4 regions of the Streptomyces sp. NBC_00466 genome follow, and region 1 is predicted to be linked to each of the others. Evidence: riboswitches for the same ligand, from Rfam matches in the RefSeq annotation. Region 1 holds a riboswitch; each other region holds the start of a gene.

Region 1 (7,386 bases):
CGAGGCCGGGGATCGGGAAGGTGCGGGAGACCGCGCCGAGCGCGATGACCAGGTAGTCGAAGGGCAGCTCGTAGGCCTCGCCGACGAGCGGCGCGACCGTGGCGACCTTGCGGTCCTGGTCGATCGTGGTGACTCGGCCGGTGAGGATCTCGGCCTTCGGCAGCACGCGTCGCAGCGGGACGACGACATGCCTGGGCGAGATGCTGCCGGCAGCAGCTTCGGGGAGGAAGGGCTGGTACGTCATGTACGAGCGCGGGTCCACGACCGTAACGGTCGCTTCGCCGTAGCGCATCTTCTTGAGAATGCGTCGAGCTGCGTACAGGCCTACGTACCCGCCTCCAACTACGAGGATCCTGGGACGCTCCGTGGTGCTCATGGCAACGAGTATCCACCTCCTGAGGGGGGGTACCTCGTGCGCCCCTTCACAAGGTCGACGGGCACCTCTGCTACACTGCGCGGCCCACATGACGGAGGTCACTCCTCCACAAGGGAACCAGCACGCCCCACTGGACGTTGTCCACCCCTCTTGAGCTGGCCCTCACGGCGTTGCGGCGAGTGGACCACTGCCCGATGACAGCCCCCCGCAACACGTACAAGACCGCGCGCGACAGGCGGAACAGAGACCTCTGGGCACCCGGCAGCGACCAATGTCCTCAGATCTTCGGCCGACGGGCCCCAATTCCTTGTGAAGAACTTCACGAACTTTCTCGCGGCCGGCCGCCGGGACGGCTCACCGGGGCGCCCCGGAAGGCTGACAACGCTGTCATCGACCCTCCCGGACGTGCTCCCCTGACGCGCTTCCGGGCCGCCCTCGCGGACGGCCCGGCGTCGCTGTCGGGCGTCGCTATCCGGCGTCGCGCGCGCAGCTCCACGCGATGCCGTCGAGGATGTCGTGCTCGCTGACGACCACCTCGCCGGCGCCTGTCCGCTTCATGACCGAGTGCAGGATCATCGCGCCCGCGCCGATGACGTCCACCCGTCCCGGATGCATCACCGGGATCGCCGCTCGTTCCTCGTGGGACGAGATCAGCAGGTTTCCGGCGATCTCGCCGACCTGCGCGGCGGTGATCCGTGAGTGGTGGATCGCCGTCGAGTCGTAGGCGTCGAGGCCCAGTGCGATGGCGCTGACCGTGGTCACCGAACCGGCGAGACCGACCAGCGTGCGGTTCCCGGACAGCGGGACCGTCTTGGCCGCCTCGTCCAGCGCGACGTCGATGTCGGCCCGCATCGCGGTGATCTCGCCGAGCGTCGGCGGGTCGTGGCGGACGTGCCGCTCGGTGAGCCGTACGCAGCCGATGTCCACCGAGCGGGCCGCCTTGGCGGTCTCGCCCCCGACGACGAACTCGGTGGAGCCGCCGCCGATGTCCACCACCAGGTACTCGCCGCCCTGCCCGGCCAGTTCCTTCGTCGCGCCGGTGAAGGAGAACTCGGCCTCCTGGTCGCCGGTGATCACCTCGGGTTCGACGCCGAGGATGTCGCGCACCCCGCTGACGAACTCGTCGCGGTTCTCGGCGTCGCGGGACGCGGAGGTGGCGACGAAGCGGAGGTGTCCGGCGCCGTGGGCCTTGATGATCTCGGCGTACTCCGTACAGGCCGCGAAGGTCCGCTCCAGCGCCTCGGGGGCGAGCCGGCCCGTCCGGTCGACGTCCTGGCCGAGCCGGACGATGGTCATCCGCCGGTCCAGGTCGACGAGTTCGCCGGTGGCGGGGTCGGCGTCCGCGACGAGCAGACGGATGGAGTTCGTACCGCAGTCAATGGCAGCGACGCGGGTCATATGGGTGTCCTCACGGATGTGTGAAAGGGGAGTGGGGTTCCATCCCCGGCCCGGTCCTCAGTCGCCGAGCGGGGTGGAGTCTTCGCCGTCCCGCGCCCGCGGCACGCACGGGCCCTTCGCCCACCACTCGGGCAGCATCGCGATCGCCTCGTCCCCCAGCGGGTTGACGCCCGGCCCTGCGGCCAGCGAGTGACCGACCAGGACATGCAGGCACTTGACCCGGTCGGGCATGCCACCCGCACTCGGGAAGCCCTCCAGGACCTCGATCGCGTCGCGGCGGGCGAGGTAGTCCTCGTGCGCTGCCCGGTAGGCGGCGGCCAGTTCGGGGTCGGTGCGCAGGCGCTCGGTCATCTCCTTCATGACGCCGTTCGCCTCCAGCGTGCCGATCGCGGAGGCCGCACGCGGGCACGTCAGGTAGTAAGTCGTCGGGAACGGCGTGCCGTCCTCCAGACGCGGGGCCGTCTCGACGACGTCGGGATTGCCGCACGGGCAGCGGTGCGCGATGGCGCGCAGCCCGCGGGGCGGTCGGCCGAGCTGCTCCTTGAACGCGCTGATGTCCGCGTCGGTGGGCTCGGTACGGTCGGTCTGCGGAGGGGGCGTTTCCATGCCTGCCTTGGATCTGAGTGCCTGTGAAGTGGGGTGCCGGTGAAGTGGGGTGCCGGGAAGAGAGTTGCCTGTGGAGTGAGTGCCTGCGGAGTGAGTGCCGGTGGGGCGGCGGCCGGCGGCGAACAGCTGACGGCCGGTACGGCCCCGCCTAGGGGGCCTTGGTGCGGTCCGCGCTGTCCACGCCGTCCCACAGGTTCGAGTACCACGGCCGGTCGGCCGCGCCCTTGCCGCCGGAGCGCTGGGTACGGGCGTCGGGGTCGATCATGGTGTAGTTGGTCTCCCCCGGCCGCACGTAGTGCAGTTGCTCACGGGCCAGCCGCTCCACGTACGCGTTGTCCTGGAGGCGGGCCTTCTCGTCCCGCAGCTCCTCGACCCGCGCTCTCGCGTCGCTGACCTGGCGCCGCTGGTCGGCGATGTCGCCGCGCTGCGACACGTACTGCCGCATCGGATACGCGAGCGCCACCACCAGGGTGCAGAGCACCATCAGCAGTATCGCGGCCCGGCCGGTGAGCCGGGGCCTGCGCGCCTGGCGCCTGGACTGGGAGCGGTAGACACGGGCCGCGGTCTGCTCACCGAGCACCTTGAGTCTGGTCGCGGTGGAGAACCGGTCCCGGTTCCCTGCCATGCCGCCTCCCCGTTACACACGCACGTCCGTCCCCGGACACGGTACGGGACCGGGGACGGGGACGGCTGCGCGTGGCTGCGCCTTTGCTGCTGATTCAGCTCTTTATTCAGTTCTTCGGCCGTGTCAGCTGTTCTTCGTTCGATTCAGCTGCTCTCCGGCTGCGTCACTGTGTCAGCTGGAGCGGAAGCGCGGGAACGCCGAACGGCCCGCGTAGACCGCCGCGTCGTCGAGGATCTCCTCGATGCGCAGCAGCTGGTTGTACTTGGCGACGCGGTCCGAGCGGGCCGGGGCGCCGGTCTTGATCTGGCCGCAGTTCACGGCGACCGCGAGGTCGGCGATGGTGACGTCCTCGGTCTCGCCGGAACGGTGCGACATCATGCACTTGAAGCCGTTGCGCTGCGCGAGCTCGACGGCGTCCAGGGTCTCGGTCAGCGAACCGATCTGGTTGACCTTGACAAGCAGGGCGTTGGCGGAGCCCTCCTCGATACCGCGGGCCAGCCGCTCCGGGTTGGTGACGAAGAGGTCGTCGCCGACGATCTGGACCTTGGCGCCCAGCTTGTCGGTGATGACCTTCCAGCCGTCCCAGTCGTCCTCGTACAGCGGGTCCTCGATGGAGACGAGCGGGTACGCGGAGACGAGCTCCTCGTAGTACTCGGTCATCTCGGCGGCCGAGCGGGACTTGCCCTCGAACTCGTACTTGCCGTCCTTGTAGAACTCGGAGGCGGCGACGTCGAGCGCGAGCGCGATGTCCTTGCCCGGCGCGTAACCGGCTTCCTTGATGGCCTCGAGGATGAGGTCGAGGGCGGCGCGGTTCGACTCCAGGTTCGGCGCGAAGCCGCCCTCGTCGCCGAGACCGGTCGACAGGCCCTTGGTCTTCAGGACCTTCTTGAGGGTGTGGTAGACCTCGGCGCCCCAGCGCAGCGCTTCCGAGAAGGACTCGGCGCCGATCGGCGCGATCATGAACTCCTGGATGTCGACGTTGGAGTCGGCGTGCGACCCGCCGTTCAGGATGTTCATCATCGGAACGGGCAGCAGGTGCGCGTTCGGGCCGCCCAGGTAGCGGAAGAGCGGGAGGTCGGAAGCCTCGGACGCGGCGTGCGCCACGGCGAGCGAGACGCCGAGGATGGCGTTGGCGCCGAGCGAGCCCTTGTTCTCCGTCGCGTCCAGGTCGAACATCGCCTGGTCGATCAGGCGCTGCTCGGTGGCGTCGTAGCCGACGAGCTCCGGCCCGATCTGCTCGATGACGGCGAGGACTGCCTTCTCGACACCCTTGCCCTGGTAACGGTTGGGGTCACCGTCGCGGAGCTCGATGGCCTCGAACGCACCGGTGGAGGCGCCGGACGGGACGGCGGCACGGCCCGTGCTGCCGTCGTCGAGGCCGACCTCGACCTCGACCGTGGGGTTGCCTCGGGAGTCCAGGATTTCCCGGGCTACGACGACGTCGATGGACGGCACTAGCATCTCCTTCTGGGATGTGACGCTATGGGCGCAGGGTCTCTGTGGCCTTGCGGCATGAGCCTAACCGGCTCGGAGCCATCAGCCGGCAGGGCGCCCGGACCCTGGGACGAAAAAGGGCCCAAAAGCTTGTATGACGGTGTGAAAGTCACCAAATTTACCAGATGGTGACCACGCCACCCTCCCCGGACGGGCCGCGGGACGAACCAGGACGCGGCTCCGGCGGAGAGACCCCCGGCCCGGCGCGTACGGGGGAGTCGCGCCGGGCCGGGGGTGCTGGGGAGAGCTGATATCAGCTCAGGTGGAGCTGCTGACCGGGGAAGATCAGGTTGGCGTCCTTCACGATGTCCTTGTTCAGGTCGTAGACCTTCTTCCAGCCACCGGAGACGTGCTCGGCCTTGGCGATCTTGGCGAGGGTGTCGCCGGCCTTGACCTTGTACTCGCCGTCGCCCTTCTGGACCGTGGTGGGCGCGGCGTGGCGGGGAGCGGCGTGCTTCGGGGCGGCCGGCGCACTGGTGCGGGCCTCACTGCGCGAAGCGGACTGCTGGTCGCTGTGGCTGCTCTGCTGGCCGGCGCTCGACGAGGAGGAGCCGCTGTTCGAACCGGTGGAGACGTCCGGGCTCGGACCGCCGCTGGTCAGGTTGCCGGCACCGGCGCAGGACCAGGCGCCCGGTCCCTGCATGGCGAGAAGCTTCTCGGCGGTGGCGATCTGCTGGCCCTTGGTGGCGAGGTCGGCACGCGGGGCGTACTGCGTACCGCCGGCGGCGGCCCAGCTGGAGTTGTTGAACTGGAGGCCGCCGTAGTAGCCGTTGCCCGTGTTGGTGGACCAGTTACCACCGGACTCGCACTGCGCGACGGCGTCCCAGGTGGAGACCGAAGCGGCGGAGGCCGAGGTCGCCCCGATCAGCGGAACGGCCACAGCGGCACCGGCAACACCGGCGAGCGTGGCGACGCGAACGGCCTTCGAGGGGCGACGGTGCTTGGACTTGCTGGAAAACAGCATGACGGATCTCCTCACCGACGCCTACGAGGTGAGCTGTCGGGTTCGGGCCAATGAGTTGCCCGGCTGCGCGACCTAGCGCACAGCTTCACCCCAAGCCGGTCCCGGTTCGTGCCGTTCTCTGACTCTGAACGGACGGCCGGCCCCGGCGCTTACCTGGGTCCCCCGCTCCTGCCTGCGGCGCTTCTTAGCGTCAACTGCTTCCCTTCGACCGATGGCAGGATTCGGCGTGGCGATCGAAGAGGCCCGCGGTGCGAGCGGTCTGACCGTAATCACAGGACCCCCCGATATTCAAAGATGAACATCGGGGGAGAAATCCCTGGTTTACGACCCCGCGTTACCCGTTTCTGCAGGTGAGGGACGGCGTACGCCGGGCGGACAGTCCGGACATTCAGCAGGGCCGACGAGAGTCATGTCTCACTCGAACAGAAGCGGACATACAATCCCGAACTACCCCTGGTTTCGGTCGAGATCAAGGCTCTGGCCAGGAACGATGAAGTCCGGATCGCCTCCGACGGTCCGATGGTTCGCCGCGTAGAGCGCGGGCCATCCGCCGGGCAGATCGTGCGCCTCCGCGATGGACCAGAGGTTGTCACCCGCGCGGACGGTGTAGCTGCCGTCCGTACGGGCGTCATCCCGGGACGTCTCCCCGCCGCGTGAAGCGTGCCGGCCGGTCTCGTCATGGCTCGCACCGGAGTCGCCCGCGGCCTCGCCGCCCCGGTGCCTGCCGACCCCCGAGTGCGCCGAGCCGGAAGGGGCGGGAGACGCGGAGTCCGACGGGCCGGGCGTGACGGATGTACTGGAGCCCGAAGTATCCGAAGAACCCGAATGGCCCGAATTGCTGGAAGAGTCCGATGCATCCGATGAAGGGTCAGATGCCGGAGATGACGGTGATGATGGGGTCGGCGATCCGGAAGGGGAACCCGACGGAGGGCCCGAGGGGGAATCGGACGGGCTCGGACTCGCCTGCTTCGACGGCGTCCGCGTGGACGGCGTCCCCTTCGAACCGTCCGCACCCGTGTCCGCGCCCGACGGGTGCTTGGTGGACGCGGACGGCTTCGTGGGGCTGGGGCTCGCGGTGTCCGGGGAGCCCGGGTCCACCGTGGCCGTGTCCGCGTCGTCCTTCGTCAGCCCGGCGATGGCCGCACAACTGGCCCAGGGGGTCGCACCCTCGGCCGCGTACACCTTCTGGGCGACGGCTATCTGCTGGGAGCGGCTGGCCAGGTCGGGGCGGGCCGCGTACTGCCCGCCGCCGTACTTGTCCCAGGTCGCCTGCGAGAACTGGAGGCCGCCGTAGTGCCCGTTGTTGAGGTCGGTGCTCCAGATGCCGCCGCTCTCACACAGCGCCACCCGGTCCCAGGTCGTGGCGTCAGCCGCGTGGGCGCCGGTCGACGCCAGCAGCGGAAGGGCGATGGCCGAGCCCGTAACTCCTGCCGCTACGACAAGAGCTGGGGCCTGACGGGGGCGGCGGTGCCGACCGTTCCCGGTGCGCATGCGGTGGCCTTCCGTGTGACGGATGAGTCGAGGGGTGAACGTAGCCGCACTCGAACACCAGTCACAAGTCGATGCAGTGGAGATCACATGAAAGTCACGTTCTTGACACCCCGTCAGTCATGCACCGGTCAGGCCGTCAGTTCGGCGGCGTACCGAACTCCACCGGAAGCGTGCGCAATCCCCGCATGATGAGCCCGCCACGCCAGCGCAAATCGCCAGGTTCTGCCGCAAGTCGCAGGTCCGGCAGACGGCGCAGCAGTGTGGCGAGCGCGGTCTGCGCCTCCAGCCGGGCGAGGGGCGCGCCGAGGCAGTAGTGGATGCCGTGCCCGTACCCCAGATGCTGGTTGTCGGTGCGTGAGAGGTCGAGTGTGTCGGGCTCGGCGAAGCGCTCGGGATCGCGGTCGGCGGCGGCCAGCACGACCAGTACGGGAT
Region 2 (7,386 bases), 2.3 Mb from region 1:
TTCGCGTAGCCGGGCGTCTGCAGCAGACCGGGCATCACCGACGTCTCGAAGGTGTGCGCCGTGCACGCCTGGGACTCCAGCCTGATGAAGTCCCGGTACTGGGCGGGCAGCAGACGCCGGTAGCTGTGCCACCAGCCGGCGCTCTCGTCGGCCCCCGCGCCGCACAGCGCCTCCAGGAGTTCGCGCTGCGCCGTGTCCCGCACACCGTACGCATGGAGCAACAGGGCTACGTCGGACGGCTTCACACCACTGCGCCCGGTCTCGATCCTGCTCACCTTCGACTGATGCCAGCCGGCGAGCCGGGCCGCTGCCGCGCTGGTCAGACCTGCCAGGACACGCAGTCTGCGCAGCTCGGCACCGAGTTTGACGCGGCGCACCTCGGGGCTGCTCCGCACCGCGTTCTCCCTCCGGTCGGCCGTTTCTGCAAACGTGCCATCCCGGCCGTCAAATACGGTCTTCCGTCGCAGAGTTCATCACTTTGAGCGACAGATATATGCACATCTTTGTGGATGGCCCGTGCTGCGGTCACTATGAGTGTCACGCTCGCACGAAGCGCCACCTGAGGCCGTCTCGAAGTGCATCCGTCACGAGATCCGCGCCGGCAGCGGTGGGAAAGGGACAGGCCGTCATGGCAGACCACCAGGAAGCTTCAGTCACCCTGCCGAGCGAGCCGGCTTCGGTACCGGCCGCCCGGACGTTCGTGGCCCGTGTGCTCACCGGATGGGGGCTGCCTCCCGACGCGGAGCTGGCGGACACCATCCGGCTGATCGTCTCGGAGCTCGCGACCAACGCGGTGCAGCACACCTTCGGCACGTCCCCCACTTTCACGGTGCAGGCCGTCCTGGACCGGGACGAGCGGCTGTGCGTCGGCGTCACCGACAGCCATCCGCGCTGGCCGCAGCGGCTGCCCGCGGCGGTGCAGCAGGACAACGGCCGGGGCATGGTCATCATCCGCTGGCTGGCGGCCGAGAACGGCGGGCGGCTGTCGGTCACCCCGACGCGGGACGGCGGCAAGACCGTCTGGATCGCCCTGCCCTGGACCGCCGCGGTCCAGGGCTGAACGAACCCGCGGCCGACGACTCCCGGCGGCTTCAGCCCACCCGGCCGTACCAGACGCTGTGGGTCCAGATCCTCTCCAGCCTGACCACGGCGCCGGTCTTGGGGGCGTGCCAGATCTTCCCGTGCCCCGCGTAGATGCCGACGTGGTAGACGCTCCGGCCGTAGTGGAAGAACACCAGGTCGCCCCGGTGCCGGGCCCAGGCCGGGATATGGCTTACGCGGTTGTACTGCGCCTGGGCGGTGCGGGGCAGCTGTTTGCCCACCTGTTTGTACGAGTAGAGCGTCAGGCCCGAGCAGTCGAACCGGGATGGCCCTGTCGCCCCCCACTGATAGGGCGAACCCCTTTTGGAGGCCGCGATCTGCACGGCCTGGGAGGCGTGCGCGGCGGCCTGTGCCTCCGCGGTCGCGCCCGGTGCCAGCGAGGTCCCCGCGACAGCGGCGAGGGCGAGGGCCGAAGCTGTTCCGGCCCGGGTGAGAAGAGACGGGACATGAATCTGCGCAGTCATGCGCAACCCTTCGCAAACCGCCTGTGAAGGATGACCTGTCGGGTTCGGGCCGGCGAAGTTGCCCGGCCGCCCGGCAGGATGACCGACTGATCAAGTCGGCCGTCCCACCAGGCGGCTTCACCCCGAGGAGCGACGTCGCTGTCGCCCCGGACTGCCTGGGTCCTCCACTCCTGCCGATCCACTCGTGTCGACCAGACATCCGGGAGCGGCGGCAGGACTCGGCGTCCGCCCGGACCGCCCCGCCGTGGTGGCGGGGGCTTGTCGTCTCCCGGATCTTCACCCATGGCACGGTGGATTCCCGGCGTACGCGCCGATTTGTGATGCTTCGGGGTCACTGGCCTGTTCGAGTGGATGCCACCGGAACCGGACCAGGGGATTCTGTCGGCGCACGGCCCTCACCTGGGGCGCAGCAGGGGTCCCGGGCGGAGTGCCGGTCCGAAGTGCAACTCGGTGCGGCCACTGGATCTCCGCGTGTCTACGCCTTCCGGGGGGCGCCCATCGGTGTACCGGCAACCGCCCGAAAGCCGGATCCGCGCCGGTTTTCCCCCTGTGGGGATCTCTGTGCGGATGCCGCGCGAAGGTGTCATGGCCCGGATGCCGGTGATGTCGGCACGTCCGCACCAGGGTTGACGCACCGTCGGCCTCGTCGTGCGCCCTGAGGGGGCTGGGTCACCCGTAATCGGCAACGCGGGGCGGAGTGGCCCGAGTTCACCGGCGTCCGGCCAACTTGACCGCCCCCGTCCCCCCGTTGGGCGCGAGGGGATCCGCGCGCGTTGCACCGCTCACCGGGACCGGTCTCTCCGCATTTCGGGTTGGCAAAGAACGCCCATGCGGCCTGTTGTCAGGGACCGTTCACAAGAAAGGATCCCCGGTACGTACTGGAGAGCGCCGGACGAACGGCGCTTCGCACAGGGGGAGGTACCACGTGAGACGCACCGCAGTGCTCGGCTCGGCCGGCGCTCTGGCCGCGGCGACTCTCATAGCCGGCGCCATGGCAGCGCCGTCGGCCACCGCCGACGGCCGCGGCCACGCCGGCCCGGAGGCGCACGGTGTGGCCGTCGCCGCCGCTCGGGCGGCGACGGCCGGGATCGACTGGCAGGACTGTCCTGCGGACTGGGCGCTCGCGAAGCCCATCCAGTGCGGCTGGGTGACCGTGCCGGTCGACTACGCACACCCGGATGGCCGGACGATCAAGCTCGCGGTGGACCGGGCTCTGAGCACCGGCACCGCGTCGCAGCGGCAGGGCTCCCTCGTCTACAACCCCGGTGGCCCCGGCGCTTCGGGTATGCGCTTCCCCGCCAGGTCCACCACCGGGAGCGCGCTCTGGGTCAACACCGCCAAGGCGTACGACTTCGTGGGCTTCGACCCGCGCGGCGTGGGCCACTCGGCGCCGGTCTCCTGCATGGACCCGCAGAAGTACGTCAGCGCCCCCAAGGCCGATCCGGTCCCGGACAGTGCGGCCGACAAGCAGGTCCAGCGCAAGCTCGCAGCGCAGTACGCGGACGGCTGCGAGCAGCGCAGCGGTGCGATGCTGCCGTATCTGACCACGCCGAACACGGCGCGCGACCTCGACGTCATCAGGGCGGCGCTCGGCGAGAAGAAGCTCAACTACCTGGGAGTCTCCTACGGCACCTATCTCGGCGCCGTGTACGGAACGCTCTTCCCGGGCCATGTCCGCCGGATGATCGTGGACAGTGTGGTCGACCCGAAGCAGTCGAACATCTGGTACGAGGCCAACCTCAACCAGGACGTCGCCTTCCAGGGCCGCTGGAACGACTGGCAGAACTGGGTCGCCGCCAACGACGCCGCCTTCCACATCGGGAAGACGGCAGCCGCCGTCGAACAGCAGTGGGTGAAGCTGCGCGCCACAGCGAAGAAGCATCCGATCGGCGGGGTCGTGGGCCCCGCCGAACTGCTCGGGTTCTTCCAGAACGCGCCGTACTACGACTCCTCCTGGGTACCGGTCGCCAAGGCCTGGAGCCAGTACCTCGCCGGTGATCCGAAGCCGCTGATCGATGCCGCAGGGCCCGATATGGCGGACACCGCGGGCAACATCTCCGCGGAGAACGGCACAGCCGTCTACACGTCGGTCGAGTGCGCCGACGCCAAGTGGCCGACCGACTGGCGGACATGGGACCGGGACAACACCCGGCTCAACAAGGACAACCCGTTCCTCACCTGGTCCAACGCCTGGATGAACCTGCCGTGCGCCACCTGGCCCGCGAAGCAGCAGACCCCGGTGAACGTCCACACGGGCAAGGGGCTCCCGCCCGTACTGATCGTGCAGTCGACCCGTGACGCGGCCACGCCGTTCCAGGGCGCCGTCGACCTGCACCAGCGCTTCAAGGGCTCCCGCCTCATCATCGAGAAGGGCGCCGGATCGCACGGGGTGACCGGTCTGGTCAACCCGTGCATCAACACCCGGGTGGACAGTTATCTGCTCACCGGCAGCACCGACCGCCACGATGTGACGTGCACCCCGCACGCCACACCGACGCCGTAACAGCCCACGCTGGGGGACCGCTTGGTCAGCGGTTCCCCAGCCAGGCGTCCTCCGCCACGTAGTCGAAGAGATCGAGATGCGGGTCGTAGGTCTTCGCCATCGCGGGGAAGGCCTCGCGCCAGTCCCTGTCCCGGAGCCGGCCGGTGATCCACTCCACGGTCGCGGGCAGCGAATCGGCGTACCCGGTCACCGGGCGGTAGCCCAGCTCCCGCTCGGCGGCCGACATGTCGTACACCACGGGGTGGTCGACGCCCCATGGGGTCATGCCCCGTTCGGAGCGCCCCTCGACCAGCACCAACCGGCTCTGTACGCCCAGGATTTCGTCGATGGCCGTACTGATTTCGGCGACCGTCGGCGCCTCGGGGTCCCCGCCGTTCAGCACCCGCGCCCCCGGGCGCAGCGCGGCCAGCCGGATCATCTCGGCGAGGTTGGAGACATGCACCGGTTGGAAGCGGCTCCGCCCGCCGTGGGCCAGGATCCGCACCGGGCGGCCGTCGAGCGCGCGCTTGACGAAGTACAGCTCACGCGGTGACCGGCCGTGCGGACCGTGGATCGCGCCGGCGCGCACCAGCGTCACGGGCAGGGCCTCGGCTGCCGCCAGCAGCTCCCGCTCCAGCGCCACCTTGCGGGTGCCGTACGTGGCCGGGCCCGGCTCGACCGTGAGGTGGCTCTCGGGGATCGGCACCGGAAAGCGCGGGAAGCCGTCCGGCTCGTCCTGGGTATCGAAGCTGCGCCCATCGGCGTCGGCGTACACCGCGCCGCTGGATATCACCACCGCCGATCCGATCCGGTCCGCGAGGCCGGTCAGCTGCCGGGCGTGGTCCGCTCCGTACGCGACCATGTCGACCAGCACGTCACAGCCGTCGCCCAGGGCCGCCGCCAGCTCGCCGTCACCGTCCCGGTCGACGCGCACCGTACGCACGTCATCGGGCCAGCTGTCGTCGCGGCCCGCCCCGCGCGAAGCGGCCCGCACCTCCCATCCGTCCGAGACGAGCGCGCGCACCGCCGCGCGCCCGATCTGCCCTGTGGCTCCGAGTACGAAAACGCTTCCCCTGCTGCTCATGCCACCGACGCTACGGCCCGTGCTCAGGTCCGGGCCAGACGGTTCTGCCCACAGCCGATCCGGTGTCAGTGCGGCTTCCTCGGTGGTTTCTTCGCCTGTGCTGCCTTCACATCCGCGGCGTACGCGTCGACGTACTCCTGGCCGGAGAGCCCGAGGACCGCGTACATGATCTCGTCGGTGACGGCCCGCAGTGCCACCTTCTCGTTCTCCAGCCCCTCGTAGCGGCTGAAGTCCAGTGGCTTCCCGAAGCGGATCGTCACCCGCCTGATCTTCGGCATCCGCTGGCCGGGCGGCTGGATCTCGAAGGTGCCCACCATGGCGCACGGCACCACCGGAACCCGGCCCTTGACGGCCATCACGGCGACCCCGACCTTGCCCTTGTAGAGCCTGCCGTCGTGCGAGCGGGTGCCCTCCGGATAGATCCCCAGCAGTTCACCCCTGCCGAGCACGCCGAGCCCCTCGCGGACCGCGGCCTTGCCCGCTTCCCGGCCCGACCGGTCCACCGGGATCTGGCCGATGCTGCGGAAGAAGGCAGCCGTCAGCCGTCCCTTGATGCCCGGCCCGGTGAAGTACTCCTGCTTGGCGAGGAAGGTGATGCGCCGGCTCAGGACGACCGGCATCAGGAAATGGTCGGAGAAGGACAGATGGTTGCCCGCGATGATCGCGGCGCCATCCTCCGGGATGTGTTCGAGCCCTTCGATCCTCGGCCGGAACAGCAGCCTCAGCAGGGGCCCGAGCAGGGCATATTTCAGGACGTAGTAGAACAATCGCGGTACCGCCTCCCCGTCGCCCCGTGCCGACGCACAGTAGCCGCCGCACCGCCCGCTGCGAAACCCGTGCGGGCCTGTTCCGGACCTGTACTGCGCCTGTTCCAGGCATGTTTCGGGCTTCCCGGGCCTGCCCCCGTCCGGTCCTGGCCGGGCCCCGGCGGCAGGCCGTCCGGGAGCGGGGATCCGCGTCCGTACGGGTGGCCGGGCGGCGTGGTGGCTTGCCGGCGGGCCCGGTGGCCGGGTGCTCTGGCCTCCCACCCTCGTACCGAGTTCCAGGAGGCCCGGATGCGCCCCCGTACGATGCCCGCCGCAGCGGCCCTGCTCGCCTTCGCCGCGGCTGTGCCCGCGCAGGCCGCCGCAACGCCGCCCATCCGCCCGGCCGGACTCGTCCTCACCGTCGCTTCGCCGTCGCACCCCGACCGGGACCGCAGCGTACTGCTCCGGTGCGCACCGGAGGGGAGCGACGGCTCGCACCCGGACGCCGCAGCGGCCTGCCGGGCACTCGACCGGGCGGGCGGCAGTTTCGACCGCCTCGACGGGGAGCCCCGGCCCTGCACCCGGCAGTCCGACCCGGTCACGGTCACCGTCGGCGGGACCTGGGGTGGCCGCCCCACCCACTGGGACCGGACGTTCGCCAACGCCTGTTCGCTCGACGCGGCGACCGGCCCGGTCTTCCGCTTCTGAGCGGCTCGCCGGCCGGGCCGGTCAGCCGCTGCCGCGCGACGCGATCATGCCGACGGTCACGAGCCCCAGCACCACCCAGCCGAACCACAGCCAGCCGTTGCTGCCGAGCACAACCGTGTATCCCGTCACCGTGACCAGGGCTCCCACGGTGATGACACCCATCGCTTTCACAGAACCGGGCATGGCCCTCCTCCTCGGGGGTGGAGGGCCATCGTCGCCCGGCAGGGGCCTTCTCCGCTACTGGCCGCGTGCCTGGAGTGACGCCAGGTAGGCGTTGTAGGCCGCCAGTTCCTTGTCGCCGTTGCGGTCCTCGGCCCGGTCGGAGCGTCGTGAGACGCGCTGCTCGGAGCTGTACCACTGGAAGACCAGGGCGATCAGAACCAGCACGGACGGGATCTCGCTGAACGCCCAGGCGATACCGCCCGCGGCCTCCTGGTCGGAGAGCGCGTCGATCCCCAGCGAGACGGAAGGGTGCTTGTACACCTGCACCATCGGTTCGCTCGCCATCATCAGGGCGATGCCGAAGAACGCGTGGAAGGGCATCCCGGCGAAGAGCTCCAGCATCCGCATGATGTAGCCCGGCCGGTGCGGGCCCGGGTCGATGCCCATGATCGGCCAGAAGAAGACCAGACCCACGAAGAGGAAGTGCACCATCATCGCGATGTGCCCGGTCCTCGAACCCATCAGGAAGTCGAAGAGCGGCGTGAAGTACAGGCCGTAGAGGCTGGCGATGAACAGCGGGATGGTGAAGGCGGGATGCGTGATGACCCGCATGTAGCGGCTCTGGAGCAGCATCAGCAG
Region 3 (7,386 bases), 3.3 Mb from region 1:
GAACTTCCGGGGATTGCCGATCGACTCCAGATAGAGCAGGGCGACATCGGTGTCCGGGTCGTCGTGCCAGTACTGGAGGAAGTCGTTGCCCGACAGATCGGCGCGGTTGCCCGCCGAGATGAAGGAGGACAGTCCGGCGCCGCGCCGGTGCAGCGTGGAGAGCAGCGCGATGCCGATGGCGCCGGACTGGGTGAAGAGTCCGATCCGGCCGCGCGCCGGTGACTCGGGGGCCAGCGAGGCGTTCAGCCTGACCGCTTCCGCGGTGTTGATGAGGCCGAATCCGTTCGGCCCGATGATGCGCATGCCGTACGAGCGGGCCCGGCGCAGCAGTTCGCGCTGGCGCAGCAGCCCTTCGGGCCCGCTCTCCGCGTAACCGGCGGAGATCACGACGAGCCCCTGCACCCCGCTCGCCCCGCAGTCGGCGACCACCTCGGGCACCTGTGCGGCCGGTACGGCGACGACCACCAGGTCGACCGCGTCCCCGGTGGCGGCGATGGACGCCACCGAGCGGTGGGCGGGGGCGCCGTCCACCTCGGCGAGGCCGTCGGGGAAGGCGCGGTTCACGGCGTAGGTGCGCCCGGTGAAGCCGGAGCCGTGCAGATTGCGCAGGACCGCGCGCCCGACCCCGCCGGGGGCGCGTCCCACTCCGACGACGGCGACGGAGCGGGGGGCGAGCAGCCGCTGCACCGACCGTGCCTCCGCTCGCTGTTCGCGGGCGCGCTGGACGGCGAGGGACGCCTCGGTGGGTTCCAGATCGAAGGTGAGGTGGACCGAGCCGTCCTCGAAACTGCGTTGCTGCTCGTACCCGGCGTCCGTGAAGACCTTGATCATCTTGTTGTTGGCGGGCAGCACTTCAGCGGTGAAGCGGCTGACCTCGCGCTCCCTGGCGACCGCCGCGATGTGTTCGAGCAGCGCGGAGGCCACACCGCGCCCCTGGTGCGCGTCCTGGACGAGGAAGGCGACCTCGGCCTCGTGCGCGCCGATCCGGTCGTAGCGGACGGTCGCAATGAACTCGCCGCCGACCATCGCCGCCAGACCCACCCGGTCGACGTAGTCGTGATGGGTGAAGCGGTGGACGTCCTTGGCGGAGAGCCGGGGGTACGGAGCGAAGAAGCGGTAGTACTTCGACTCGGGCGAGACCAGTTCGTAGAAGCTGACGAGCCGGTCGGCGTCCTCGGCGGTGATCGGCCGGATCCGCGCGGTACCGCCGTCGCGCAGCACCACATCCGCTTCCCAGTGGGCCGGGTACTCCTGGTGCGGGTTCTCCTCCAGCGGGGGCTGCATGCTGAAAGCGTACGGGTCGCGGCGGTACGGGGAGCGGTGCAGTCTGGGATCCGGCAGAGCCGTCCCGCGCCCCATCCATCCCACACCGCACCGTGCAAGAATGGTCTAGACAACAGTCGCAGAACTCGAAGGGCAACACCATGGCTGAGCGTCGCGTCAAGGTCGGCTGGACCGAGGGCCTGCACGCCCGGCCGGCGTCCATCTTCGTCCGCGCCACCACCGCTTCCGGCGTCCCGGTGAAGATCGCGAAGAACGGCACCGACCCGGTCAACGCGGCGTCGATGCTCGCCGTTCTCGGCCTGGGCGTGGAGGGCGGCGAGGAGATCGTGCTCACCTCGGACGTGGACGGCGCCGACGCCGCTCTGGACCGGCTGGCCAAGCTGGTCGCCGACGGGCTGGACGAACTCCCCGAGACCGTCTGAGCGAGCGTCCGAACGGGCACCCGGCCCGGGCGACGGGAAGCACGTTCCCGCCGCCGGGATTTCAGCATGCCGGGCCGTGCGACTGCACGGGAACGGCTCAGACGACGATGACCCGGCGCCCGCGCGTGTGACCGGCCCGGCTGTCGATGTGCGCCGCCGCGGCCTCGGCGAGCGTGTACGACTTCTCGACCGGGATGTGCAGCTTTCCCCGCGAGATGAGGCCGGCGGCCTCGGCCAGCGCGTCCGGCACGCTCCCGGCCACGCCGGAGAACCGGACACCGAGCGCGGGCGCACCGAGATCGGCGATGGAGATCACCTTCTGCGGATCCCCGGTCAGCTCGACCAGCTCGCGGATCACCCCCGCACCGGCCAGATCGAGAGCCGCGTCGACCCGGCCGAGCTGCCGCACCCGCTCGGCCCAGCCCTCGCCGTACGTCGTGGCGACGGCACCCAGACTCCGCAGATAGTCCTGGTTCGCGGCCCCGGCCGTGCCGATCACCGTGATGCCGCGGTCGCGGGCGATCTGCAGCACCGCCGAACCGACTCCCCCGGACGCACCGCTGACCAGCAGCGTCTGCCCGGGCCGCACGCCGGTCTCACGGATGATGCGCAGCGCGGTCTCCACCACTGAGGGGTACCCGGCCGCCTCTTCGAACGTCAGCCCGTCGGGCATCGGGGCCCAGGCCGACAGCACGGCGAACTCGGCGTAGGTGCTTGCCCCTTCGCCGAACACGTGGTCGCCGGCCTCGACCCCTTCCACGCCCTCGCCGACCTCGTCCACCACCCCGGCGGCGTCCAGCCCGACCCCGGAGGGCAACTCGGTCGGATGGGCGCCCAGGATCTGGCCTTCACGGACCCGCCAGTCGACGGGATTGACGCCCGCCGCCCGCACGGCGATGCGTATCCGGCCGGGGCCCGCGTGGGGCTCCTCGGCGTCGATGAGTCGCAGGACTTCCGGGCCGCCGAACTCGGCGAAGCTCACTTTCTTCATGTCGCCGAACGTAACACTAACGGTTAGGGTTTAACAACTGTTCCGGATTTGTACCTGATAGCATCAGGGCATGACCGTGCCGCCGGGACGCCGTGAGCGCAAGAAGGCCGCGACCCGCCAGAAGATCGCTGACACCGCCCTGCGGCTCTTCCTGGACCGCGGGTACGACGCGGTGGGCATCCGCGACGTGGCCGCCGAGGCCGACGTGGCTGTCACCACGCTCTTCTCCCACTTCGCCTCGAAAGAGGCCCTGGTGTTCGAGCGGGACGACGACTTCGAGCAGCGCCTCACGCAGGCGGTCACGGACCGGGCGCCGCACGAGCCGCTCATCCCCGCGCTGCGCCGAGAGGTCCAGGCTCTGGTGCGGCATTGCACGGCGGACAGCGCCGCCCCGGTCTGGCACCTGATCGACGGATCACCGGCCCTGCGGGAGTACGAGGAGTCGATGAGGCTGCGTCACGCGGAGTCGCTGGCAACGGCCATCGCCGCTGATCCCGGCCTGTCACAGACCACAACGGCCTGCCGGACGATCGCGAGGTTCGTGATCGACGCCTACTCGCTGGCCCGCGAGGCGGCCGATCCGCAGGCAGCGGTGGACGAGATCTTCCGGATGATCGAGGCGGCCTGGGAGGTCACCTGACCGTCCCACTCTTTCCGGAACCGGGCGCCCGGCACCGGACATCCCGCGACGGGACATCGCATCCGGGCATCAGGCCGGGACATCGCACACCGGGACATCGGAAAAGCCGAACATAAACAGACAGCACGGGACTGAGCGGCGAATACGGCAGAGAGAAAAGCCGGAATTCCCCTTCCCTGTATACGGCAGTACTGTTAATCGGTGATGCTCGCAATGTTTACAGCATGTTGCGAATCCCTCACGCGTCCCTGCTGCCGCAGCCGGTGCGCCGCCGTTGCGCGCTCGGCGTGCACCGCGGTCAGAGCACGGGCCCGCTCCGCGTCGCCGCGCGCCACCGCGTCCACGATCGAGCCGTGCTCGGCCCAGGACACGACAGGGAGGGCCGGCTGGCCGACCGCGTACATCCAGCTGATCTTCTGCCGCAGCTGACCGAGCAGCGTGGTCAGCGCCGAGCTGCCCGATGCCTGCGCCAGCGTCTCGTGGAACCAGCCGCCGAGCGACCGCAGATCCTCGCCCTGGCCGTGCCCGGCCCGCTCCTGACCGAGCCTGACCAGGCCGCGGAGCACCTTCAGATGGGCCTCGGTCCGCCGCTGGGCAGCGCGCGCCGCGCCCATCGGCTCCAGCAGCATCCGTATCTCCAGCAGGTCGGCCGCCTCCTGCTCGGTCGGTTCGGCGACACAGGCGCCCGCATGGCGGCGGGTGACCACGAACCCCTCGGACTCCAGGGTCCGCAGGGCCTCACGGACAGGGACACGGGAGACGCCGTAGCGGCGCGCGAGCACCTCCTCCGTCAGCCGGCCACCCCGCTCGTACACCCCCGAGATGATGTCGTCACGGATTGCCGTGCATACCGAATGTGCGGGAACGCGCATGACCGAACCTCCGCATCGACGCCCGCATTTCGCGGTCCGTACGCACCTGTGCGGCGACTCTATGACAGGGCAGGTTAATTCCCGAAGGCCCCCGGTAAATCATGGATATCTTTTGGCCAGGCAAAAACCGGACGTACGAAGACCGGGCGCGGGGAAGATATCCGTGCGAATGCGAACACCGGAACGCGTGTGGCCGCGGCGCTTGGACGACAGGGCCGGGAGCGCCGGGGCCACACGGGCGGGACAGCCGGGGTCAGACGTTGACGCCGTGTGAGCGCAGGTAGGCGACGGGGTCGATGTCCGAGCCGTAGTCCGGTCCCGTGCGGGCCTCGAAGTGGAGGTGCGGGCCGGTGGTGTTGCCGGTGGCGCCGGAGAGTGCGATCTGCTCGTCCGATGTGACGGACTGGCCGACCGAGACGCCGATGGACGAGAGATGGCCGTACTGCGTGTACGTGCCGTCGTGCATCCGGATGACGATGTTGTTGCCGTACGCACCGCCCCAGCCGGCCTCCACGACCGTGCCCGCGCCGACGGCGTGGACCGGGGTGCCGCTCGCGGCGTGGAAGTCGATGCCGGTGTGGCTGCCGGACGACCAGAGGCTGCCGCCGGTCTTGTAGCCGGTGGAGACATAGGAGTTGGCGACCGGGACCACATAGGCGTTGAGGCGCTTGCGGGCAGCGGCCCGGGCCGCGCGCTGCTTGGCCGCCTTCGCCTCGCGCTCCCGCTCGGCCTTCGCCTTCGCGGCTGCGGCCCTGGCCTTGGCGGCGGCCTTGGCCTTCGCCACGGCCTCGGCGTGGTCGGCCTCGTGCTGCTGTGCGGTGACCTGGGCGGCTATCCGGTCTGCCACGGTGTCACCGACGAGGATGGTCCGGTCGAGACGGGCTTCCTGCGCGGTGGAGACCTGTGCGCTGTCGGCCATCGCCGGGGAGGCGAGGGTGCCGAGAACACCGGCCGTGGCGAGGGTGGCGACTCCGGCGACGCCCGCGGTCCTGCGGGTCAGGTGCTTCGGGGCACGGTGCTTGCCGGTAGGGCGGCTGAACGCCATGAAGAGGCTGGTCCTTTCCTTCCCTCTCGCCTACCGGGTTAGCTGACGGGTTCGGAGCAGGAAGGTCTCCTACGGGCCCGCCCCTGCGGAGCGGCCCCGATTCACCCCAGGGACTGAGTGGGTCCCCGGCTCCCCGGGCTCGCGCCTGACGGGGACTCGGCGATCGCTGCCCGGCGCCGCGGTTGCGGCTTACGTCCGACGGACAGCGAGTGCGACGGTAAGTGGTGCGTCCCGGTTGCGCCAAACAGACAGCGGGTTTTGTCGCACATCCCACAGGCACACGTACGGGCACACCTCCCGGAGGCCGCGCACAGCCCCGGCACGCAGCCGGGGTCCCGGCGGGCGCACTGCCCACCGGGACCCCGCAGATCCGCCCCGGCCGCCCGGCGCACCGGGTCAGCCGGAACTCAGCTCGCGACCACGGTCACTTCGCCGATGCCCAGCGCCCTGACCGGCTCCGCGATCTGCGCGGCATCCCCCACCAGGACCGTCACCAGCCGGTCGTCGGGGAACGCGGAGACCACGGCGGCGGTCGCCTCGACCGTGCCGGTCGCGGCGAGGCGCGCGTACAGCTGTGCCTGGAAGTCGTCCGGCAGGTGCTGCTCCACCTGGTCGGCGAGCGTGGCCGCGACCGCGGCGGCCGTCTCGTACTTCAGCGGTGCGACGCCCACCAGGTTCTGTACCGCGATGTCCCGCTCGGTGTCGGTCAGTCCGTCGGCGGCCAGCGTCCTGAGGACCTTCCAGAGGTCGTCGAGCGCGGGTCCTGTCGACTCGGTGTCCACCGAACCGCTGATGGCGAGCATGGCGGCGCCGGTGCCGTCGGGGGCGGAGCGGAGGACCTGGCTGAAGGCCCGCACGCCGTAGGTGTAGCCCTTCTCCTCGCGCAGGACGCGGTCCAGACGGGAGGTGAGCGTGCCGCCCAGGCAGTACGTGCCGAGGACCTGGGCGGGCCAGACACGGTCGTGCCGGTCGGCGCCGATCCGGCCGATCAGCAGCTGGGTCTGGACCGCTCCGGGGCGGTCCACGACGATGACGCGGCCGGTGTCGTCCGCGGTGATCGGGGGCACCGGCCGGGGCGTGCCCGCGTTGCCCTTCCACTCGCCGAGGCTCTCGGCGAGCACCGCGTCCAGGTCGGTCCCCGCCAGATCGCCGACGACCACGGCGGTGGCTGTCGCCGGCCGTACGTACGCGTCGTAGAAGGCGCGGACGGCGGCCGCGTCGATGCGCGCCACCGTCTCCTCGGTGCCCTGGCGCGGACGCGACATACGCGCGGTGGCCGGGAAGAGCTCCTTGGAGAGCTGCTTGGCCGCGCGGCGGGCCGGGTTGGCCAGCTCGTGCGGGATCTCGTCGAGCCGGTTGCCCACGATCCGCTCGACCTCACTCGGGGCGAAGGCGGGCGCCCGCAGCGCGTCGGCGAGCAGGCCGAGCGCCTTGGGCAGCCGGGAGACCGGCACTTCGAGGGAGACCCGGACCCCGGGGTGGTCGGCGTGCGCGTCGAGAGTGGCGCCACAGCGCTCCAGCTCGGCGGCGAACTCCTCGGCGCTGTGCTTGTCGGTGCCCTCGGAGAGGGCCCTCGCCATGATCGTGGCGATGCCGTCGAGCCCCTCGGGCTCGGCGTCCAGCGGGGCGTCGAGGCTGATCTCGACAGCGACGACCTGCTGTCCGGGACGGTCGCAGCGCAGCACCGTCAGGCCGTTGGGCAGGGTGGAGCGCTCGGGGGCCGGGAATGCCCAGGGCCTGGGGGCACCAGCCTGGGGCTGCGGGTGGAAGGCCATCATCACGGCCGCGGGGTCGGTCACTGGTCCGCCTCTGTGCTCTCGGTGGTCGCGGTGGCTGCGGTGGCCTCGTCGGACCCGCCGTCCGCACTGGTCTCTTCGGGCTCATCGGCGGTGACGGGCTCGTACACCAGCACAGCCCTGTTGTCGGGGCGCAGCCGGGCCTTGGCGACCTGCTGCACCTCGTCGGCCGTGATGTCGAGCACCCGGCCCACCGCGGTCAGCGCCAGCTGCGGGTCGCCGAACAGCACGGCGTACCTGCACAGTTCGTCGGCCCGGCCGGCGACCGTACCGAGCCGGTCGAGCCACTCGCGCTCCAGCTGGGCCTGCGCGCGCTCCATCTCCTCGGCCGTGGGG
Region 4 (7,386 bases), 810 kb from region 1:
TCAGGCGGAGGCCGTGGTCAGGTCCGCCACCTCGGCGTCGGTGAGCGTCAGCTCGGCCACGGCGGTCAGCGCGGGCAGCTGCCCGACCGTACGCGCCGAAGCGATCGGCGCGACGACGGTCGGCTGGGCCGCCAGCCACGCCAGGGCGACGGTCGCGACCTCGGCCCCGTGCGCCGCGGCGACCCTGTCGAGTGCGGCCAGGACCTTCGGCCCCCGCTCGGTCTCCAGGTGCTGCGCCGCACCGCCGGCCCGCACGCTGTCGACGTCCACACCGGGCCGGTACTTGCCGGTGAGGAATCCGGAGGCCAGCGCGTAGTACGGCACGGCCGCCAGACCGTGCCGGTCCGCCACGTCCTGGAGACCGCCCTCGTAGGTGTCGCGGGAGACCAGGTTGTAGTGCGGCTGGAGAGCGACGTACCGGGCGAGCCCCTCGGCCTCGGAGAACGCCATGGAGGCGTCGAGCCGTTCGGCGCTCACATTGGACGCGGCGATGGCGCGCACCTTGCCGGCCTTCACCAGATCGTCGAGAGCGGTGATGATCTCCTCGACGGGGACGGACTCGTCGTCGAGGTGCGTGTAGTAGAGGTCGATGTAGTCGGTGCGCAGCCTGCGCAGCGACTCGTCGGCGGCGGCCTTGATGTTCCCGGCCGAGAGCCCCCGGTACTGGGGGTGCATACCGACCTTCGTGGCGACCACCACGTCGGCGCGGTTGCCCCGCGCGGCCAGCCAGTTACCGATGACGGTCTCGGACTCGCCGCCCTTGTTTCCGGGCACCCACGCCGAGTACGTGTCCGCGGTGTCGATGAAGTTGCCGCCGACGGCGGTGTAGGCGTCGAGCACCTCGAAGGACTGGTCTTCGTCGGCGCTCCACCCGAAGACGTTGCCACCGAGGGAGAGCGGGAAGACCTTGAGGCCGGAAGAGCCGAGTGCGCGCAGAGAAGTCATATGCCGGTCAACCCCGCGGCGGCCCGGCACTATTCCGCTGTTTCAGCCGGGCCGGCCGTACGCGCGGGACGGACCGGGCGTACGCATGGGACGGACCCGGGTACATGCCCGCATACAGCGAACCGGCAGCCCTGACGTCGGGGGATGTGCCGTCAGGACTGCCGGGGTGCGGGGACGCCGTACATCAGCGGTACGCGCGGGGGCTGGAAGCCCGTGCGGGAGTTCAGCCGGTCACCCGCTGGGGGTTACGGGTTGAGGCCCTTGCCCTGGAGCCAGGTCATCGGGTCGATCGGGTCGCCGCCGCCCGGGCGGACCTCCAGGTGCACATGCGGTCCTGTGACGTTGCCGGTGGCTCCGACCCGGCCGATGACCTCGCCGGTGCTGACCTTCTGGCCGGCGCTGACCCCCAGCGACGACTGGTGGCAGAACCACAGCTCCGTACCGTCGTCGAGCGTGATGACCGTGCGGTAGCCGTACGCCCCGGCCCAGCCGGCCGACTTGACCGTCCCGCTGTGCACGGCCTTGATCGGGGTACCGGTCGGGGCGGCGAAGTCGAGGCCGGTGTGGTGGCCCGAAGACCACATCGAACCGCCGTCGTTGAACCGCGAGGTGAGGGTGTACGAGGAGACGGGGAGCGAGTAACTGGCCGCCAGCTTGGCGAGCCGCTCCTTCTCCGCCTTGGCCTTGGCCTCCGCCTCGGCCTTCTTCTTGGCCGCCTTCTCCTTGGCAGCCGCCTCGTCCTGCTTCTTCGCGGCCTCCGCCGACGCCTTCTCCGCAGCTGCCTTCTCGGCTGCCGCCTTGGCCTCGTCCTCGACCGCGCCCTGCTGCTGCTCGGCCTGCTGGAGAATCCGGGCACGGAGGGCTTCGCCCGCGTCCGCGCCGCTCTTGCCGTTGGCCGCAGCGGTGGTGAGCGCCGCGTCGGCGGCGCCCGTCTCCGTACCGCCGTGGTGCGACGAGCCGCCGCCGATGTCGGAGATCAGCGTCCCCACGCCGGGCAGCGACTCGGCGTCCGGCAGCTTGTCCTTGACGGACTGCGGAAGGTCGGGGAGGGAGATCGCGACCGGCGGCTTGCTCTGAGCGCTGGCCATGCCGCCCGCGCCGACGGCTGCGATCACGCCGACGCCGAGGACCGTCGAACTGCGGGCGAGTCCGCCGCGCTGCTTGGCGACACGGTGTTTACCACGGACCGAACGGAGGGAATCCTCAGTGGGGTTCCACTCGTCGAACGTGCCGTCCTCACCGCCGAAACCTGGAGCATCGTCGTTCGGGAAGTAAAGCGTTTCGGGGGCAGGGTTGTTGGACGCCACGGAGGCGCACTCCTTTCCTTCCTTACCGCCTACCGGGTTAGCTGACGGGTTCGGAGCAGGAAGGTCTCCTACGGGCAGCCCTTACGGAGAAGCCCGATTCACCCCAATTGGTGGTTCCCCGGTTCCCTTGCGGGATTCGGCGCGTGCGCGCGGTGCCGCCTCTTCGACGACTGGGACAACCGCGCTGCGTTATCGAACGTTAATAGACGCGAGGGCCGGATTCCAAGCTGTTCCGACTGATCGTTAACGGCTTTGGCCTGCACTTAACGGGGCATAGAGGGGCGCATTCGGGCGACTTGATCACTCTTCAGGAGTCGCCGCGAAACATCGAGTTCCTGATGGTGCGTCAAATGTTATGCGGAGGGGTGTCCTTCGACTACGCATCGTGTTGTTCCCGGTGGACGATCCCCACCGTCCTCCTCCGGTCCGGCTGCCCCAGGCCCGGACGGCCCACCGCGAGCAGCGCCATGTCGTCCGTGGAGCGCCCGCCCGTGTGCAGCCGCACGTCATCGGTCACCGCCGTCAGCAGTTCCTCGGGCCCCGGGAAGATCCGGCCGCGCAGCCGCTCCTGCGGCTCGTAGAAGTCCCCCTGCGCGTTCCGCGCCTCGGACAGGCCGTCGGTGTAGAGCAGCAGCGTGGCCCCCGGCGGGAACTCCGTCTCGTCCGCCCGGTCCGGCCAGGCCGCCAGATCGGCCAGCCCCAGCGGCAGAGCGGGGTCGGTCGGCCTGAGGACGTGGATGCCCCCGTCCGCGTACAGCAGCAGCGGCTCGGGGTGGCCCCGGTTGAGCAGCCGGATCCGGCCCTGGTCGCCGCGCGGGATCTCGGCGAGCGCCGCAGTGGTGAACCCCTCGAAGGCGTCAAGTCCCTCCCGCCGCACGCCTTCACGGGTCAGCGCACGTTCCAGCCGCTGTGCGACCTGCTCGATCGTCGCTTCCTGCTCGGCGGCCTCCCGGAAGGCCCCGATCACCACGGCCACCGCCTCGACGGCGCCGAGCCCCTTGCCCCGCACGTCACCCACCACCAGCCGGACCCCGTACGGGGTGTCCTGCACGGCGAAGAGATCGCCGCCGATGAAGGTGCCGGCCTGCGCCGCCTCGTACCGCGCCGCGATGTGCAGCCCGGCGATCCGCTCGGAAGGCACCGGCAGCACCGCACGCTGTGCGGTCTCCGCCACCACACGCGCCGACGCGAGCTCCTCGCCGCTGACCCGGATGACGCGGTTGATGACGAGCGCGACGACGGACAGCGTGACGACGGTGATCAGCTCCGTGACCGCCGAGGCCTTGGCCGAGGTGTCGTCGTAGCCATGCAGCCCCACGAGAGCCAGCACCGCGGTGATCCCCGTGATCAGCGTGGCCCGGTACGAGAAGAGCGGGGCGGCGATCACCGGCGCGGCGACGAAGAACGGGGCAGCCGTGAACGCGGCCGGCGTCAGCTGGTCGAAGACCACCCCGCCCACGATCAGCACGGCAGGCAGCGCCCGGACGAACCGACGCGCCCAGCCCGAGTCCTCTCGCTGCCCCACCAGTACCCTCCTGCCCGGTCCACAAAGCGGCGGACGGTACCGCGCCCCACCAGGCTGGCCGCACCCACGCCGGTGTGCGATTCGGCATCGACCAAGTGGGGGAAGGGAGAAACGGGCAGCAGCGCTGAGAAACGACTGAAGGCCCAGCACGTGATGTGCTGGGCCTTCGATCTTGAGTAGCGGGGACAGGATTTGAACCTGCGACCTCTGGGTTATGAGCCCAGCGAGCTACCGAGCTGCTCCACCCCGCGTCGGTAAACACAACTCTACGCCATGCGCGGGGGTGGTTCTGACCATTACCGCGCGTTCGGCCGCACGGAGTTGATCCCGGTGGCGCCGCACACGCGAACAGGCCCCTGCCCTGCGCATTCACGCGCAGGGCAGGGGCCTGTCGAGCGGTAGACCGTGTGGGACTCGAACCCACAACCAATGGATTAAAAGTCCACTGCTCTGCCAATTGAGCTAACGGTCCGTGCTGACGCACCCCCCGAGCATAGCGGGAGCGTGCCCAGCAGCCGATCGGGTATCCCCCGCCGGGCACGTCGGACTCCGCCGTCGGCCGGTGCGGGCCGTCGGCGGAGTCGTGGGACGGGGGTACTGCGGCTCAGGGCGTCCCGGGGCCCTGAAGTACCTGGAGGTAATTGCCGTCCGGGTCCAGCAGGGTGGAGAAGAACCAGCCGCCCCCGGTGTCCTCGACCGGCCTGATCCAGGTCACGCCGAGGGTGTTGAAGTGCTTCTCGGCCGCACGGATGTCGCGCACCATGAGGTTGACCAGTTGCCTGCCGGGTTCCGCGGCCTTGTCCGCCACGTCGTCGCGGCGGTCGAATCCGATGATCGCCTGCTGCCCGACGACGAGCATGTGGCCCTCCCAGCGGGCCCCCAGCGGCTCCAGCGCGGCGCGGTACCACTCGATGAGCGGTTCGGGGTCCGTACTGCCGAGAATGACGCCCAGTCCGTTGATGTTGCCAGGGGCTGCCATGAGGTGTGCCTCCCTCTCGTCTTCGGTCGTGCTCGCCTGTGTGCGGCGCGGCTGCGCCCACATGGTCATGACCGCCCGCGAGGTCAAAAGTCATCGGGGGCGGCGAAAGCCAACGGCCGGCACCGGACGCGGAGAAAGAGAAGCGGGCCCCTCCGCGAAGGAGGAGCCCGCTTCTCTGGTCGAGCCGGATTCGGCAGCTCACCGGTTCCGGCTCACGCCGGGCAGGTGACTCAGCCGTTGCGCTTCCAGCGCGGCTTGTCGTCGCGGCGGCCGAACGAACCGGTACCGGTGCCCGTACCGGTCGTGCGGTGGTCGTCGCGGCGGCCGGTCGGACGGTCGCTGCTGCCGGAGCGGAAGCCGCCGGTGGGGCGGTCGTCGCGGCGGTCGCGGTTGAACGGACGGTCGCTGCCGCGGTGGCCGCCGGAGGGGCGGTCGTCGCGACGCTGGAAGCCGCCGTTGCCACCACGGTCGTCGCGGCGGTCGCCACCACGGAAGCCACCGGACGGACGGTCGTTGTCACGACGCTCGCCACCGCGGAAACCGCCCGAGGGACGGTCGTCACGGCGGAAGCCGCCGCCGTTGCCACCACGGTCGTCGCGGCGGTCGCCACCACGGAAGCCACCGGACGGACGGTCGTTGTCACGACGCTCGCCGCCACGGAAACCACCACCGGCGCCACCCGACGGACGGTCGTCACGACGGAAACCGCCGTTGCCGCCACGGTCGTCACGACGCTGGAAACCACCACGGTCACCACCGCGGTCGTCACGGCGCTGGAAGCCGCCGCGGTCACCACCACGGTCGCCGCCGCGGTATCCACCACGGTCGCCGCCACGGTCGTCACGGCGCCCGAAGTTGCCGCGGTCGTCGCGGCGCTCCTCGCGCTGCTCCGCCCTCGGCTGCTCCGGTACGGCGGCCGCGATCTCGGCCTCGGCGGCCTGCAGCACCTCGGCGACAGCGGCCTCGGGGTCGTCACCGCGCTCGCGGGCGGCACGCGCCACCAGGCGGTCGGCCTCCTCGCGCAGCTCGGTCGCACGGCGCTGGATGCGCTCCAGCTCACGGGTGAGGTCCTTGGCCTCGCGCTCCGCCTGCTTGGCGGCGTTGTTCGCGGAGTCGGCCTGGACCTCGGTCAGCGAACGGGCACCGGTGATCTCGGCGACCTCGGGCTCGAAGGCCCCGGCCCCCTGGACGATGTGGCGCGTGGCGTCGACGCCCGCGTCCTCCATCAGCCGGAAGATCTGGCGGCGCTGGTGCGGCAGCGAGAGCGAGACGACCGTGCCGGACTTGCCGGCGCGGGCGGTACGGCCCGAACGGTGCAGGTAGTCCTTGTGGTCCCCGGCCGGGTCCACGTTCAGGACCAGGTCGATGCCGTCGACGTGGATACCGCGGGCGGCGACGTCGGTCGCGACGAGCGCGTTGACGTAACCGTCCTTGAAGTCGGCGAGCACACGGGTACGGGCGCCCTGGGTCATACCGCCGTGCAGCGCGTCCGCCTTGACGCCCGACTCGACGAGCTGCTCGGCGATGCGGTCGGCGCCCAGCTGGGTCCGTACGAAGATGATCGTGCGGCCCTTGCGGGCGGCGATGGCGGCCGTGACCGGCGCCTTGTCCTTCGGCTTCACGACGAGGACGTGGTGCGACATGGTCGAGACGTTGCCCTGGGCGCTGTCCACCTCGTGGCTGACCGGGTTGGTCAGGTAGCGCTTGACCAGCGTGCCGATCTCGTTCTCCATGGTGGCGGAGAAGAGCATGCGCTGGCCGCCGCCGGGGATCTGGTCGAGCAGCTCGGTGACCTCGGGCAGGAAGCCCAGGTCGGACATCTGGTCGGCCTCGTCGAGGACGGCGACCTGGACGCTGGAGAGCGAGCAGGCGCCACGGTTGATGATGTCGCGCAGCCGGCCCGGGGTGGCGACGAGGACGTCGACACCGCGCTCCAGGGCGTAGATCTGGTTGGACATCGACGTACCGCCGCAGACGACCTTCATCTTCAGGCCGAGCACGTCGCCGTACGGCTGGAGAGCGTCCGCGACCTGCATCGCGAGCTCACGGGTCGGGGTGAGGATGATGCCGCGCGGCTTCTTCTTCTCGGTGTGCCCGCCGGCGAGCGTCGACAGCAGCGGAAGACCGAAGGAGAGGGTCTTGCCGGAGCCGGTACGGCCACGGCCCAGGATGTCCTTGCCGGCCAGGGCGTCCGGGATGGTCGCTGCCTGGATCGGGAAGGGCGCGGTGACGCCGTTCTGGGCGAGCTTGCGGACGATGCCGTCGGGCAGACCGAGCGACCCGAAGGTCACGGTCGGCTCGGCGGGCTCTTCGTCGGTGACGGATTCGTCGGCGACGGACTCACCAGCGGCGGTCTCGTCGGTGGCGGTCTCGTCGGTGACTGCGGCCTCAGTGGCGGTGTCCTCGGCGGCTACGGCCTCGGTGACGGCCTCTTCGGCCTCGACCACGACAGCCTCGGCGTCGGCGACGATCTCGTCGTTCTCGGGCATGACGGCGTGGTCAGAACTGAAATTGGACATGCGAAATGCGAAACCTTCCGGAGTTTCGGCACGCGCCCATAACTCCGTGAATCGCTATTTCGACCGCCTCAATGCGGACCAGTCACGGTAAGGGAGAGAACGCGCCTCGGG

Evidence for each region. A riboswitch is a leader RNA that binds a small molecule or an ion and turns the genes downstream of it on or off. The one in region 1 is predicted to bind cyclic di-AMP.
Region 2: another riboswitch for cyclic di-AMP. It lies ahead of OG210_RS29430 (C40 family peptidase); the one in region 1 lies ahead of OG210_RS19225 (transglycosylase family protein).
Region 3: another riboswitch for cyclic di-AMP. It lies ahead of OG210_RS04220 (M23 family metallopeptidase); the one in region 1 lies ahead of OG210_RS19225 (transglycosylase family protein).
Region 4: another riboswitch for cyclic di-AMP. It lies ahead of OG210_RS15450 (M23 family metallopeptidase); the one in region 1 lies ahead of OG210_RS19225 (transglycosylase family protein).

What each region holds. Positions count from the first base shown of each region.
Region 1 is NZ_CP107896.1:4,283,536-4,290,921, reverse strand. Features, by position in the region: gene OG210_RS19250 (NAD(P)/FAD-dependent oxidoreductase) at 1-376, opposite strand, end outside; gene OG210_RS19245 (Ppx/GppA phosphatase family protein) at 845-1,774, opposite strand; gene OG210_RS19240 (DUF501 domain-containing protein) at 1,832-2,380, opposite strand; gene OG210_RS19235 (septum formation initiator family protein) at 2,529-3,005, opposite strand; gene eno (phosphopyruvate hydratase) at 3,177-4,466, opposite strand; gene OG210_RS19225 (transglycosylase family protein) at 4,753-5,463, opposite strand; cyclic di-AMP (ydaO/yuaA leader) riboswitch at 5,467-5,653, opposite strand; gene OG210_RS19220 (transglycosylase family protein) at 5,911-6,954, opposite strand; gene OG210_RS19215 (cytochrome P450) at 7,091-7,386, opposite strand, start outside.
Region 2 is NZ_CP107896.1:6,552,482-6,559,867, forward strand. Features, by position in the region: gene OG210_RS29420 (helix-turn-helix transcriptional regulator) at 1-395, opposite strand, end outside; gene OG210_RS29425 (ATP-binding protein) at 629-1,060, shown strand; gene OG210_RS29430 (C40 family peptidase) at 1,092-1,565, opposite strand; cyclic di-AMP (ydaO/yuaA leader) riboswitch at 1,569-1,786, opposite strand; gene OG210_RS29435 (alpha/beta hydrolase) at 2,491-4,068, shown strand; gene OG210_RS29440 (NAD-dependent epimerase/dehydratase family protein) at 4,094-5,131, opposite strand; gene OG210_RS29445 (lysophospholipid acyltransferase family protein) at 5,197-5,898, opposite strand; gene OG210_RS29450 (SSI family serine proteinase inhibitor) at 6,187-6,585, shown strand; gene OG210_RS29455 (hypothetical protein) at 6,607-6,768, opposite strand; gene OG210_RS29460 (cytochrome c oxidase assembly protein) at 6,823-7,386, opposite strand, start outside.
Region 3 is NZ_CP107896.1:965,824-973,209, forward strand. Features, by position in the region: gene OG210_RS04195 (GNAT family N-acetyltransferase) at 1-1,284, opposite strand, end outside; gene OG210_RS04200 (HPr family phosphocarrier protein) at 1,425-1,706, shown strand; gene OG210_RS04205 (NADP-dependent oxidoreductase) at 1,804-2,697, opposite strand; gene OG210_RS04210 (helix-turn-helix domain-containing protein) at 2,768-3,337, shown strand; gene OG210_RS04215 (GntR family transcriptional regulator) at 3,532-4,209, opposite strand; gene OG210_RS04220 (M23 family metallopeptidase) at 4,463-5,254, opposite strand; cyclic di-AMP (ydaO/yuaA leader) riboswitch at 5,267-5,426, opposite strand; gene OG210_RS04225 (pitrilysin family protein) at 5,662-7,029, opposite strand; gene OG210_RS04230 (M16 family metallopeptidase) at 7,050-7,386, opposite strand, start outside.
Region 4 is NZ_CP107896.1:3,474,567-3,481,952, reverse strand. Features, by position in the region: gene OG210_RS15455 (aldo/keto reductase) at 1-945, opposite strand; gene OG210_RS15450 (M23 family metallopeptidase) at 1,191-2,252, opposite strand; cyclic di-AMP (ydaO/yuaA leader) riboswitch at 2,264-2,404, opposite strand; gene OG210_RS15445 (PP2C family protein-serine/threonine phosphatase) at 2,629-3,777, opposite strand; tRNA gene OG210_RS15440 (tRNA-Met) at 3,955-4,028, opposite strand; tRNA gene OG210_RS15435 (tRNA-Lys) at 4,177-4,249, opposite strand; gene OG210_RS15430 (VOC family protein) at 4,382-4,756, opposite strand; gene OG210_RS15425 (DEAD/DEAH box helicase) at 4,987-7,275, opposite strand.